4 regions of the Streptomyces sp. NPDC037100 genome follow, and region 1 is predicted to be linked to each of the others. Evidence: riboswitches for the same ligand, from Rfam matches in the RefSeq annotation. Region 1 holds a riboswitch; each other region holds the start of a gene.

Region 1 (3,279 bases):
TCGTGGTGACGGGCCGGCCGGCGCCGAGAGTGCGGCCGCTCCTGGACGACCTCGGCGCGACGGGGCTCGCGGTGTGCGGGCAGGGCGCTCAGGTGTACGACGCCGGCGCGGACCGGCTGCTGTGGTCCATCACCCTGGACCGGGAGTTGGCGGAGACCGCCCTCGGCAAGATCGAGGCCGAGGTGGGGCAGGTCTACGCGGCCGTGGACCAGGACGGGGTGGACGGGCTCACGCTGATCGAGCCGGGCTATCTGATGCCGCACCCGACCCTGCCCGCGGTCCGGGTCGAGCGGCGCGAGCAGCTGTGGGGCGAGCCCATCAGCAAGGTGCTGCTGCGGCACCCCTACCTGACGGACGACGAGTTGGCGGCGACGGCCCGCTCGGTGGTCGGCTCACTGGCGACGGTGACGATGTCGGGGCCCGGCACGGTCGAGCTCCAGCCGTGCGGGATCACCAAGGCGACGGGCCTGGCGCTGGCCGCCGAGCATCTGGGCCTGCGGCCGGCGGACACCATCGCCTTCGGCGACATGCCCAACGACATCCCGATGTTCGACTGGGCCGGTCACGGCGTCGCGATGGCAAACGCCCATCCCGAACTCAAGGCCGTGGCCGACGAGGTCACCCTGTCGAACGAGGACGACGGCATCGCCGTCGTCCTCGAGCGACTGCTGGGCGGGTCGGCTCAGTACGGGCCGTTGACGTTGTCGATCGAGCCGTAGCGGTCGGCCGCGTAGTTGCAGGCCGCGGTGATGTTGGCGACCGGGTCGAACGGGTCGTAGGGGGTGCCGGGCACGTGGTAGGCGGCGAACGTCGGGTCGATCACCTGGAGCAGGCCCTTGGACGGGGTGCCCTTGGCGGCGTTGGAGTCCCAGTTGTTGATCGCCTGGGGGTTGCCGGACGACTCGCGCATGATGTTGCGGTAGATGCCGTCGTAGGAGCCCGGGATGCCCTGCCGCGCCATGATGTCCAGCGACTCGCGGATCCAACCGTCGAGGTTGTTCGCGTAGGTCTTCGCGGACGCCTGGGTGGCCTGGGTGACACCGCCGGCGGGCTTCGCGGCCGGCTTGGCGGGGGCGGACGACTTGGTCGCCGTCTTCTTCGGCGCGACCGACTTGGTGGTCTTCACCTTGAGCTTCAGACCCGGATGGATCAGCTTCGGGTTGTCGCCGACTGCGGCGCGGTTGTCCTTGTAGAGCTGCTTCCAGCCGCCCGTGACGTCGTACTTGTCCGCGATGCGGGCGAGGGAGTCGCCCTTGATCACGGTGTACGTGAGGGACTTGGCGGGCTGGGCCGCCCGGGGCACGGACTGCGCCGCGGCGGGGGCGCTCTGGGGTTCGGCGGCGCTCGCGTGCGTGGCGCCGAGGAGCGGAAGGGTGAGTGCGGCTCCGCCGGTCCCGGCGGCGACGATGCCTCGGGTCAGCGGGTTGGTTCTGGGGCGACGGTGCTTGCCTCGTCCGGCCATGGCGATGTTCCTCTCCGGCGCCTGCGAGGTGAGCTGTCGGGTTCGGGCCGGGAGGTGCCCGGCCGCCTACGGCGCTGTGTGCCGTACGCGGCTTCACCCCGAGCCGTGCCGCTGTGCGGACCGGCGACTTACCTGGGTCCCCCGCTCCTGCCACGCGTGAGTGAGTCGGTTCCTGTGGGGAGTCCGGGCGGCGGCAGGATTAGGCGTCCGCCGGACAGGGCCGGAACGTATGCGAGAGCACATGTCGGGAACAAGCACCTCAGTCACATATCGCGCGGTTGACCTTGGTCGGGGGTGTTTGGTCCGCTTGATCCTTTGCGGGAGCCAAGACTCAACTGGCCTTCGGGGAAAGGCGGTACGGGCCGGTGTGGATGCGGGGCGGAAAAGGGGAAGAAGTGATTCAACTCACTGATCGCGAGCCCGTGGAGCAATTTCCACCAAGGGGAATTCAATGACTCATCACGGCAAATCGTGCATATCTCGCTACCCCTGGGTAAGTCGATAAATATCTGTTCTTATGGGTTGATCGAAAACATAGCGGTCGTGATCGGATACCACCCGGCCTGTAACCATGGGCGCTGGCGGTGATCGAAACGTGACCGGATACGCTGACTCGAGTGAGGGCAGCGACCTATCGACAATCCGCGTAATCACCGGCAGACACAGCAGACAGGAGACCCCTCGTGACCGACGTCGGGCCGTTCGGGCTGAGCGTGCGGGACCAGGCTCTGGAAGCCGACGTCCAGGCCGGATTGACGGCTGTCGAGGAAGGCTTGCTCGAGGCCACCAAGAGTGAGGTGCCCTTCATCACGGAGGCCGCCCAGCATCTGGTGCGGGCCGGCGGCAAGCGGTTCCGCCCGCTGCTCGTGATGCTCTCCGCCCAGTTCGGTGACCGCCACGCGCCCGGGATCGTGCCGTCGGCCGTCGTCGTGGAGCTGACCCACCTCGCCACGCTCTACCACGACGACGTCATGGACGAGGCCGCCGTACGCCGCGGTGTCGCGAGCGCGAACACCCGCTGGGGCAACTCCGTCGCGGTCCTCACCGGCGACTTCCTCTTCGCCCGCGCCTCGCACATCCTGGCCGACCTCGGCCCGGAGGCCGTCCGGGTGCAGGCCGAGGCGTTCGAGCGCCTGGTGACCGGCCAGATCCTGGAGACGGCCGGACCGCAGGACGGCCGGGACCCCGTCGAGCACTACCTGGACGTGCTGGGCGGCAAGACCGGTTCGCTCATCGCGGTGTCGTGCCGGTTCGGCGCGATGATGTCCGGCGCCGACGAGACCGTCGTGCACGTGCTGACCCAGTACGGCGAGCGGCTCGGCGTCGCCTTCCAGCTCGCGGACGACGTCCTCGACATCGCCTCCGACTCCCACGAGTCCGGCAAGACCCCCGGCACCGACCTGCGCGAGGGCATTGCCACCCTGCCGGTGCTCCGGCTGCGCGAGCGCGCCGCCCGGCTCGGGCTCGCCGAGGACATCGCCCTGTGCGAGCTGCTCGACTCCGACCTCACCGACGACGACCGGCACACCGAGGCCCTGCGCCTGCTGCGGGCCCACCCGGCGCTGGAGCAGGCCCGGCGGGACACCGTCCGCTACGCCCAGGACGCCCGTTCGGCGCTGGCACCGCTGCCCGAGTGCACCGCGAAGACGGCGCTCCAGGAGCTGTGCGACGCGGTGGTGCACCGGGCCGGCTAGCCCGTCCCCGCCGGCGACGCGGACCCGCGACCCCTACGGGTCGGGGGAGAAGCCGCCCTCCCGTGTCATACCCCAGCAGTACGCGGAGTTGAGTCCGGGGTCTGACGTATCTCCCTGGCCGAT
Region 2 (3,279 bases), on a different contig from region 1:
GAGGAACTGCCCGAGACCGTCTGATGTCCTGAGCGCCCGATGCGGCGCACAGCGAAGGGCTCGTCCGAATTGACCGGGCGGGCCCTTCGCCATTCCCGGTCCATAGGGGGCAGTAATTCCCGTCTTCGGGCATCGGAAATAAACCCCCGGGAATTCGCCTCTCTTTGTATACGGCTGCCGTGTTAAAGCCGCAGGCTCGCCGTGTTTACGGGATGTTGCGAGTTCCTCACACGGTCGGCGCGTTCCTCGGCGGAGCCGAGGCGCAGGCGGTGCGCGCCGATCGCGCGCTCGGTGTGCAGCGCCGTGACCGCCCGAGCGCGCTCACCGTCCCCGCGCGCCACCGCGTCCACGATCGCGCCGTGTTCCGTCCAGGACTCCACCGGGCTGAGCGGCGCCTCCACGACGTACATCCATGTGATCTTGTGGCGGAGCTGGGTGAGCATCGAGGTCAGGGCGTGGCTGCCGGAGGCCTGGGCGAGCGTCTCGTGGAACCAGGCGCCCAGGGAGCGCAGGTCGTCGCTGTTGCCGCGACGGGCCCTGTCCTGGCCCAGCCGGACCAGGCCGCGCAGGACCTTCAGATGCGCCTCGGTGCGGCGCTGGGCGGCGCGGGCCGCACCGAGCGGCTCCAGGAGCATCCGCATCTCCAGCAGGTCGCCGGCCTCCTGCTCGGTGGGCTCGGCCACGCACGCGCCCGCGTGCCGGCGAGTCACCACGAAGCCCTCGGCCTCCAGAGTGCGCAGCGCCTCCCGGACGGGCACCCGCGAGACGCCGTAGCGGCGGGCGAGGAGTTCCTCGGTGAGCCGGCTGCCGCGTGCGTGGACACCCGCGACGATGTCGTCCCGGATGGCCGTGCACACCGAGTGCGCGGGAATACGCATGACCGACCTCCCCTTAATCCCCGTGAAACGCCGACGAGCGGCGCGTGTTTCCGTGACTCTATTGCAATGAGCCGGAATTTCCGACGGCAGGCGGGAATCCAGGGATATTTTTTGGACAGCGGACATCCGGCGGGCTTCCAGAGACGCCCCGCGGGCATCCGGCGGGCATCCGGAAAACACCGAAAGCCCCGGCTCGGGGAGCCGGGGCTTCGGGAACGACGGAGGGGTTCCGCTCAGACGCCGACGCCGTGCGAGCGCAGGTAGGCGACCGGGTCGATGTCCGAGCCGTACTCGGGGCTCGTACGGGCCTCGAAGTGCAGGTGCGGGCCGGTGACGTTGCCGGTCGCGCCGGACAGGCCGATCTGCTGGCCGGGGGTGACCTGCTGGCCCACCGAGACGCCGACGGAGGACAGGTGGCCGTACTGGGTGTACGTCCCGTCGTTCATCTTGATCACGATCTGGTTGCCGTAGGAACCGCCCCAGCCGGCCTCGACGACGGTGCCCGCGCCGACGGCGTGCACGGAGGTGCCGCTGGCGGCGTGGAAGTCCACGCCGGTGTGGCTGCCGGAGGACCACAGGCCGCTGCTGGCCTTGTAGCCGGTGGAGACGTACGAGCCGGAGATCGGGGCCACGTAGGCGTTGAGGCGCTTGCGCTCGGCCTCGCGGGCGGCGCGCTCCTTGGCCTCGCGGGCCTCCTCGGCCGCTTCCTTGGCCTTCTCGGCCTCCTCGGCGGCCCGCTTGCGGGCGGCCTCCTCGGCCTTCCGCTTGGCGGCGGCCTCCTCGGCGGCCTGCTGCTGCGCGACGGCCTGGGCGTCGATCTGCTGGGCCACGGTGTCGCCCATGGTGACGACCGGGGTGAGGCCGGTCTGCTCGGCGCTGGGCTCGGCAGCGAAGGCCGCGGGGGCAGCCACGGTGCCGATCACGCCGGTGGTGGCGAGGGCCGCGACACCCGCCGCGCGGGCGGTGCGACGCTGGATCCTGCTGGGACGACGGTGCTTCCCGGTGGCGCGAGTGAACGCCATGTGGTGGCTGGTCCTTTCCTTCCCTCTCGCCTACCGGGTTAGCTGACGGGTTCGGAGCAGGAAGGTCTCCTACGGACTCCCTCGCGGCACGCGCGGGCGTCCGATTCACCCCAGGGACTGCGGTGGGTCCCCGGCTCCCCTGGCTCGCGCCGTACGGGGACTCGGCGATGACTGTCCGGTGCCGCGGGTGCGGCGCACTGCCTGACGAACAGCCCGGACGACGCTAAGCGGCGCCACTTTCAATTCCCAAACGAATCCCGGCTTTTGTAGCGCATCCCACAGGGCAGACAGGCAACTCCCACCCCAATTCGGGCATAAAGGGGCCCTGGCGCCTTTGAAGACAACCAGGGCCCCTGCGCGGGCGTGCCGCTACTCGGCGGCGACGACGGTGACTTCGCCGATGCCGAGGGCCTCGACAGGCGCCTTGATCTGCGCCGCGTCACCGACGAGGACGGTCACCAGCCGATCCACCGGGAAGGCGCTGACGGCCGCCGCGGTGGCCTCCACGGTGCCGGTCGTGGCGAGCTGCCGGTACAGCGTGGCCTGGTAGTCGTCGGGCAGATGCTGCTCGACCTGGTCGGCCAGCGTGCTCGCGACGGCCGCTGCCGTCTCGTACTTCAGCGGCGCGACGCCGACCAGATTCTGCACGGCGACGTCCCGCTCGGCGTCGGTCAGCCCCTCGGCGGCGAGGGTGCGCAGCACCGTCCAGAGGTCCTCCAGAGCGGGGCCGGTGTTGGGCGTGTCCACGGAGCCGCTGATGGCGAGCATCGCCGCACCCGTGCCGTCCGGGGCGGACCTGAGGACCTGGCCGAACGCCCGTACGCCGTAGGTGTAGCCCTTCTCCTCCCGCAGGACGCGGTCCAGGCGGGAGGTGAGGGTGCCGCCGAGGCAGTACGTGCCGAGCACCTGCGCGGGCCACACGCGGTCGTGCCGGTCCGGCCCGATCCGGCCGATCAGCAGCTGCGTCTGGACGGCGCCCGGGCGGTCCACGATGACGACCCGGCCGGTGTCGTCGGCGGTCACCGGCGGCACCGGACGCGGCTCGGCCGGGGAGCCCGTCCAGGCGCCCAGCGTGTCCCCGAGCAGGGCGTCCAGGTCGATGCCGGTGAGGTCGCCGACGACCACGACGGTGGCCGTGGCAGGGCGGACGTGCTTCTCGTAGAAGGCGCGCACGGCCGCGGAGTCGATGGCGGCGACGGTCTCCTCGGTGCCCTGCCGCGGGCGCGACATGCGCGAGTCCGCCGGAAAGAGCTCCTTGGAGAGCTCCTTGGCGCCACGGCGGGACGGGTTGGCCAACTCGTGCGGGATCTCGTCGAGACGGTTGGCGACCAGCCGCTCGACCTCGCTGTCGGCGAACGCGGGAGCCCTCAGGGCGTCGG
Region 3 (3,279 bases), on a different contig from region 1:
CGAGGTTCGGGGCGAAGCCGCCCTCGTCGCCGAGGCCGGTGGCCAGGCCCTTGCTCTTCAGGACCTTCTTCAGGGTGTGGTAGACCTCGGCGCCCCAGCGCAGGGCCTCGGAGAAGGACTCCGCGCCGATCGGGGCGATCATGAACTCCTGGATGTCCACGTTGGAGTCGGCGTGCGAACCGCCGTTCAGGATGTTCATCATCGGCACCGGCAGCAGGTGCGCGTTGGGGCCGCCCAGGTAGCGGAAGAGGGGGAGGTCGCTGGCCTCGGAGGCGGCGTGGGCCACGGCGAGGGAGACGCCGAGGATGGCGTTGGCGCCGAGGGAGCCCTTGTTGTCGGTGGCGTCCAGGTCGAACATCGCCTGGTCGATCAGGCGCTGCTCGGTGGCGTCGTAGCCGACCAGCTCCGGGCCGATCTGCTCGATGACCGCGAGAACGGCTTTCTCCACACCCTTGCCGAGGTAGCGGTTCGAGTCGCCGTCGCGGAGCTCGATGGCCTCGAAGGCGCCCGTGGAGGCGCCGGACGGGACGGCGGCACGACCCGTGCTGCCGTCGTCGAGGCCGACCTCGACCTCGACCGTGGGGTTGCCTCGGGAGTCCAGGATTTCCCGGGCTACGACGACGTCGATGGACGGCACGAGCATCTCCTTCTTGATGTGACGCGGTGACGCGGGTCGCGCGGACCCGGCGAGGTGCGGGCCCGGTGGCTCGCGACATGAGCCTAACCGGCTCCGGGCGATCGGCCACCGGGTCGCCCACCCCATGGACAGAACCGAGAGTAAATTGTTTCCGAACGGAACAAAGCCGGTTGCCGAAAAAACCCCGCCCCGGCGCGTACGGGGGATGACGCACCGGGGCGGGGAGTCCGTGGACCCTGGACGGGTCCGGCCGGGGCCGCTGCTTACTTCAGGTGCAGCTGCTGGCCCGGGTAGATGAGGTTGGCGTCCTCGATGATGTCCTTGTTCAGCTGGAAGAGCTTCTCCCAGCCGCCCTTGACCTTCTCGTCCGCGGCGATCGAGCCGAGGGTGTCACCCTTGACGACCTTGTACTCGCCGTCGCCCTTCTCGACCTTCTTGCCGGTCGGGGTGGTGACGGTCTTCTTGGCCGCCGGGCGCTCGTCGGAGCGGGAGGCCGGCTGCTGCTCGGTCTGACGGGTCTCGGTGCTCTGCGAGGAGCTTCCGGAGTCGCTCGAGGAGCCGCCGCCGGTGTAGCCGGCGCTCGACAGGCCCTTGCCGCAGACCGGCCAGGCACCCTTGCCCTGGCTCGCCAGGACCTTCTCGGCGATCTCGATCTGCTGGGCCTTGGTCGCCTGGTCGGCGGTGGAGGCGTACTTGGTGCCGCCGTAGCCGGACCAGGTGGAGGCGGAGAACTGCAGACCGCCGTAGTAGCCGTTGCCGGTGTTGATGGACCAGTTGCCGCCGGACTCGCACTGGGCGACCGCGTCCCACTCGGAGGCGGTGGCGGCGGAGGCGTTGCCGGCCGCCATCAGCGGGGCGGCGACGGCGGCACCGGTGACACCGGCGATGGCGATGGCACGAGTGGCCTTGGACGGACGGCGGTGCGTGCCCTTGCCGGAAAACAGCATGGAGAGATCCCCTCACCGACGCCTGCGAGGTGAGCTGTCGGGTTCGGGCCGGTTGAGTTGCCCGGCCGCGCCCCTCTCGGGACGCGGCTTCACCCCAAGCCCTTCCGGCAACCGGCCGGTCGGGCACTTACCTTGGGTCCCCCGCTCCTGCCTACGGCGCTTGACGCGACGACTGTTCCCGTACGGCCGCTGGCAGGATTCGGCGTTGCGGCAGCCGGGGCTCGCGGTGACGAGCGATCACGACCGTAGACACGCGATCCACTGAATTTCAAAGACGATCAGGGCTTCTGAGATCTATCTCTCACGGGCCCCAAATGGGACATTAGCCGCGAAACATGACGTCAACTCGCACGGTTTAGGGGGGACTTCGCCCCCCGTTTCCGCACTGCCCGAACGGCTACTTCTCGTCCGCTTCGCCCTCGACCGCGAGCGCCTGACCGGGGTGGATGAGGTCCGGGTCGGCGCCGACCTCGTTCTCGTTGCCCTCGTAGAGCGTGTGCCATCCGCCGCTGACCTGAAGGGCGTCGGCGATGGACCAGAGACTGTCGCCGACGCCCACGATGTAGGCGCCCTCGGACGCGTCGCCGGAACCCTCGTCAGCCTGCGCGGAGTGACGCCCCGTGGACTTCCCCGCACCATCGCCGTCGGACGCGCCGGTTTCGTCGGCGCTGGGGCCGCGATGACGGCCGGAGCCGGTGTCGGTCGGCCGCGAGGAGTCGCCACCCTGCCGGGCGCTGTCGGCTTTGTCGCCCTTGGAGGTGGCCGACGGGGAGCCGTCGGACTGCCGCTTCTGCGACGAGCCGGTGGTTTCGGTGGACTTGTCCGGCTTGGCGGTTTCATCCTTCGAGGCCGATGACGCGTCAGGTGACGACGAAGGAGAGGAGGAAGGACTGCCCGAAGGGGACGAACCGAGCGAGTCGAGCAGACCGGGCGAGTCGACCTCACCGGACGAGTCGGATGAACCGGACGAGTCCGACCCCTTGCCCTGCTCGAGGCCGGAGAGCAGTCCACAGGTGCGCCACGCGCCGACTCCCTGGTCGGCGAGGATTCTCTCGGCCACGGCTATCTGCTGTGAGCGGCTGGCCAGGTCGGCGCTCGCGGCGTAGTCGAGGCCGCCGTGGTTCTCCCAGTCCTCCTGGGACAACTGCAGGCCGCCGTAGTAACCGTTGCCGCTGTTCTGGCTCCAGGCGCCGCCGGTCTCGCAGTCCGCGACCTTGTCCCAGGTCGTGCCGTCGGCCGCACTGGCACCGGAGGCCCCGAGGAGTGGGATCGCGATGGCGGAGCCGGTCACTCCGGCCGCGACGAGGAGAGCCGGAGCCTGGCGTGGGCGACGGTGTCGACCGTTCCCGGAGAGCATACGGAGACCTTTCGCGCGACAGCGGTGATCGACGCGGCGTGAATCCCTCCGCGTTGATGGGTGAACGTATCGGCAGACGATCACTTGTCACAAGTTCATGCCGCGCAGATCACGTGAAGATCACAGGTCTGATGTTTCGTCACGTTCGGCCGGTGCTGCCGGTGCGAACTCCACCGGCAGCGTGCGCAGCCCGCGCATGATGAGGCCGCCGCGCCATCTCAGCTCGGCCGGATCGGCAGCGAGCCGGAGGTCCGGGAGGCGGGTGAGGAGGGTGGCGAGCGCGGTCTGCCCCTCCAGGCGGGCCAGCGGGGCGCCGAGGCAGTAGTGGATGCCGTGGC
Region 4 (3,279 bases), 210 kb from region 1:
GGAACACCGTCCCACGCCGCCCCTCGGCCTCCGCGGTGAGCAGCACCGCCCAGAGCACCATGGCGAGCGCCAGCAGCGCCTCGGCCAGGGGCTGCTGCCCGGCCGCGGAGAAGCCGGTGCCCAGGGCCGCGGTCGCCGCCACGGTGGTGAGCGCGGCCGGTGTCTCCCCCCGCCACTCGCCGTGCGTCCGCTGGACGAGGCCCGCGGCCGCCGCCGACCAGGCCGCGCAGGCCAGGGCCAGGGCGATGCGGGAGAGGACCGCGTACCCCGCCGAGTCCAGACCGGCCGACACGGTGCCGGTCGCCAGCGCATACGTCGCCCACCAGGCGGCAAAGGGGGAGGGACCGGACATAGCGCCGATGCTAGAGAGCGGTGCGCGCGTTACGAGAGGGGCACGCGCGCGTGCCCCTCAAAAACGTGACGCGACCTCTGGGCCCTCAGGCCTCACTCAGGCCGGGCGCACCACGCTGTGGATCGCCGACTCGCCGTCGTAGTAGATCGACTCCTCGCGCACGTACGTGCCGGGCTTCGGCGCGTGGATCATCATGCCGTTGCCGATGTAGATCCCGACGTGCGTGACGTCGTCGTAGAAGAAGACCAGGTCACCGGGCCGGGCCTGGGAGAGCGGGACCGTGGTGCCGGCGTTGACCTGGTCGTAGGTCGTGCGGGGCAGGGTGACGCCCGCGGCCTTCCAGGCGGCCTGGGTGAGGCCCGAGCAGTCGTAGGAGCCGGGTCCGACGGCGCCCCACACGTACGGCTTGCCGATCTGGGCGCGGGCGAAGGCGAGCGCCTTGTCGGCCTTGGTGGCGTACGAGGAGTCGGCCGGGACCGTCGAGGAGTCGGCCGGGACCGTCGAGGAGGACGAGCCGGAGCCCGACGATCCCGTCGATCCGGACGAGGAGGACCCGCCGTCCTGCTGCTGGGCGGCCTCCTCCGCCTGCTGCTGCGCGGCCTGTTGCCGGGCCAGCTCGTCGGCCTTGCGGGCGGCCTCCGCCTGCTTCTCCTTCTCGATCGCCGCGAGCCGGGCCTTCTCCTCGGCGGTCAGCTTCGACATCAGCTCGCGCGCGTCGGCGAGCTTGCGCTGGACGGTGGCCTTGGCGGTCTTCAGATCACCCTGCGACTCGGTGAGCGTCTCCAGGCTCTCCGTGGCCTCCTGGCGCTTCTTCATCGTCTCGGACTGCTGCGTGACGTAGTCGTCGACCGCGACCTTCTGACGGCCCGTCATGCGGTCCATCAGCTGAGTCTGGTCGAAGTAGTCCTGCGGGGTGTCCGCGAGCAGGAACGTCGCCGTGTCCGGGGCGGCGGCGCCGGTGCGGTACTGGGCGGAGGCGAAGGAACCCAGCTCCTCGCGCGCCTCGTTGAGCTTCTGGGTGCGCTGGGCGACGTCGTCGAGGAGGGTGTCGACGCGCTTGCGCTGCTTCGCGGTCTTCTCCTTGGCCGCGTTGTACTTGTCGGTCGCCGACTCGGCCTGGCGGTACAGGTCGTCGACCTTCTTCTCGACTTCCTCCAGGCTGGGCTTGTCGTCGGCCTCGGGGGCGGCGTTGGCCGACTGGGACAGCAGGGCCACGGAGGTGAGGGCCGCCGTTGCGAGGGCGGGGGTCCGTATGCCTGCCATGCGCGTACCCGTAGGACGCGACTTGCGGTGCGACGCCAAGGGAGGCGACTCCTTCCATGTTCCGCCTACCGGGTTAGCTGTCGGGTTCGGGCGGGTGGTTCGGAAGGTTTGCCCTACGGCCTTCTCCGCACAGGGAGGCGGGCCGATTCACCCCAGGTTCACGGTTGGGTCCCCGGCTCCGGCTGCCGCTGCGGCACACCGGACTCGGCGGAGGCCGCGCGGCCCGGCGACGTTCGCCGGTGGGGGTCATGCGGCCTGGTCGCACCGTAGCCAACTCGTGTGGCCCCTGTGAAGGTTGATGGGTGATATGCCCGATACATTTTCGTGACCTTATTGCCGAGCGTTGCCGAGAGTGGACGATCAAGGGGGATTGGATGGGAAAAGTCCGCACTTGACGGGCGTGTAGCAGGGTGTGATCGCGCCGTCATGGAGGGCGACAACGCGCCGCCGGGCGGTCGGCGGGGCCCCGGGCGCGCGGCGATGTTCTCAGGGCGGCGGCGGGCTGTCAGTGGGGCGCCCTAGACTCGGAGAGCGATGAGCAGCCTCTTTGACGACAGCTTCCTGGCGAACCTCCAGGCCCAGCGGGGCCCCGCGGACGAGCCCCCGCCGCCACCCGAGGACGATCACGTTCCGGAGTCGATCCCGGACGATCTGTTCGGCGGGAAGTTCGACGTGCCCCCGGACCGGGACGCCTACTACCGGGACGGAGCCCCCCGCCCGGTGGTGGACACCGCCGCCCTCCTGGAGGGGCTGAACGACAACCAGCGCGCCGCCGTCGTCCACTCCGGCTCCCCGCTGCTCATCGTGGCCGGCGCCGGCTCCGGCAAGACCCGCGTGCTCACGCACCGCATCGCCCACCTGCTCGCCGAGCGGGACGTGCACCCGGGCCAGATCCTCGCGATCACCTTCACCAACAAGGCCGCCGGCGAGATGAAGGAACGCGTCGAGCAGCTCGTCGGCCCGCGTGCGAACGCCATGTGGGTCATGACCTTCCACAGCGCGTGCGTGCGCATCCTCCGGCGCGAGAGCAAGAAGCTCGGCTTCACCTCGTCCTTCTCGATCTACGACGCCGCCGACTCCAAGCGTCTGATGGCCCTGGTCTGCCGCGACCTGGACCTCGACCCCAAGCGCTTCCCGCCGAAGTCCTTCAGCGCCAAGATCAGCAACCTGAAGAACGAGCTGATCGACGAGGAGGACTTCGCCGCCCAGGCCGCCGACGGCTTCGAGAAGACCCTCGCCCAGGCCTACGCCATGTACCAGTCGCGGCTGCGCGAGGCGAACGCCCTCGACTTCGACGACCTGATCATGACGACGGTCAACCTGCTGCGCGCCTTCCCGGACGTCGCCGAGCACTACCGCCGCCGCTTCCGGCACGTTCTGGTGGACGAGTACCAGGACACCAACCACGCGCAGTACGCCCTGGTCCGCGAGCTGGTCGGCACCTCGGAGCACCCCGTCGACGTGCCGCCCGAGGCCGAGATCCCGCCCGCCGAGCTGTGCGTGGTGGGTGACGCCGACCAGTCGATCTACGCCTTCCGCGGCGCGACGATCCGCAACATCCTCCAGTTCGAGGAGGACTACCCGGACGCGACGACGATCCTGCTCGAGCAGAACTACCGCTCCACGCAGACGATCCTCAGCGCCGCCAACGCCGTCATCGAGCG

Evidence for each region. A riboswitch is a leader RNA that binds a small molecule or an ion and turns the genes downstream of it on or off. The one in region 1 is predicted to bind cyclic di-AMP.
Region 2: it holds a riboswitch for cyclic di-AMP, as region 1 does, so the genes downstream of both, ACZ7EG_RS36825 (M23 family metallopeptidase) here and ACZ7EG_RS09175 (transglycosylase SLT domain-containing protein) in region 1, are expected to answer to the same signal.
Region 3: it holds a riboswitch for cyclic di-AMP, as region 1 does, so the genes downstream of both, ACZ7EG_RS14760 (transglycosylase family protein) here and ACZ7EG_RS09175 (transglycosylase SLT domain-containing protein) in region 1, are expected to answer to the same signal.
Region 4: it holds a riboswitch for cyclic di-AMP, as region 1 does, so the genes downstream of both, ACZ7EG_RS08105 (C40 family peptidase) here and ACZ7EG_RS09175 (transglycosylase SLT domain-containing protein) in region 1, are expected to answer to the same signal.

Annotation. Positions count from the first base shown of each region.
Region 1 is NZ_JBVJSX010000002.1:866,561-869,839, reverse strand. Features, by position in the region: gene ACZ7EG_RS09180 (HAD family hydrolase) at 1-719, shown strand, start outside; gene ACZ7EG_RS09175 (transglycosylase SLT domain-containing protein) at 683-1,462, opposite strand; cyclic di-AMP (ydaO/yuaA leader) riboswitch at 1,466-1,643, opposite strand; gene ACZ7EG_RS09170 (polyprenyl synthetase family protein) at 2,146-3,156, shown strand.
Region 2 is NZ_JBVJSX010000017.1:46,678-49,956, forward strand. Features, by position in the region: gene ACZ7EG_RS36815 (HPr family phosphocarrier protein) at 1-24, shown strand, start outside; gene ACZ7EG_RS36820 (GntR family transcriptional regulator) at 183-878, opposite strand; gene ACZ7EG_RS36825 (M23 family metallopeptidase) at 1,112-1,900, opposite strand; cyclic di-AMP (ydaO/yuaA leader) riboswitch at 1,913-2,077, opposite strand; gene ACZ7EG_RS36830 (M16 family metallopeptidase) at 2,270-3,279, opposite strand, start outside.
Region 3 is NZ_JBVJSX010000004.1:121,169-124,447, forward strand. Features, by position in the region: gene eno (phosphopyruvate hydratase) at 1-637, opposite strand, end outside; gene ACZ7EG_RS14760 (transglycosylase family protein) at 901-1,584, opposite strand; cyclic di-AMP (ydaO/yuaA leader) riboswitch at 1,589-1,753, opposite strand; gene ACZ7EG_RS14765 (transglycosylase family protein) at 1,982-2,941, opposite strand; gene ACZ7EG_RS14770 (cytochrome P450 family protein) at 3,062-3,279, opposite strand, start outside.
Region 4 is NZ_JBVJSX010000002.1:657,163-660,441, reverse strand. Features, by position in the region: gene ACZ7EG_RS08110 (SLAC1 family transporter) at 1-352, opposite strand, end outside; gene ACZ7EG_RS08105 (C40 family peptidase) at 449-1,654, opposite strand; cyclic di-AMP (ydaO/yuaA leader) riboswitch at 1,663-1,835, opposite strand; gene pcrA (DNA helicase PcrA) at 2,150-3,279, shown strand, end outside.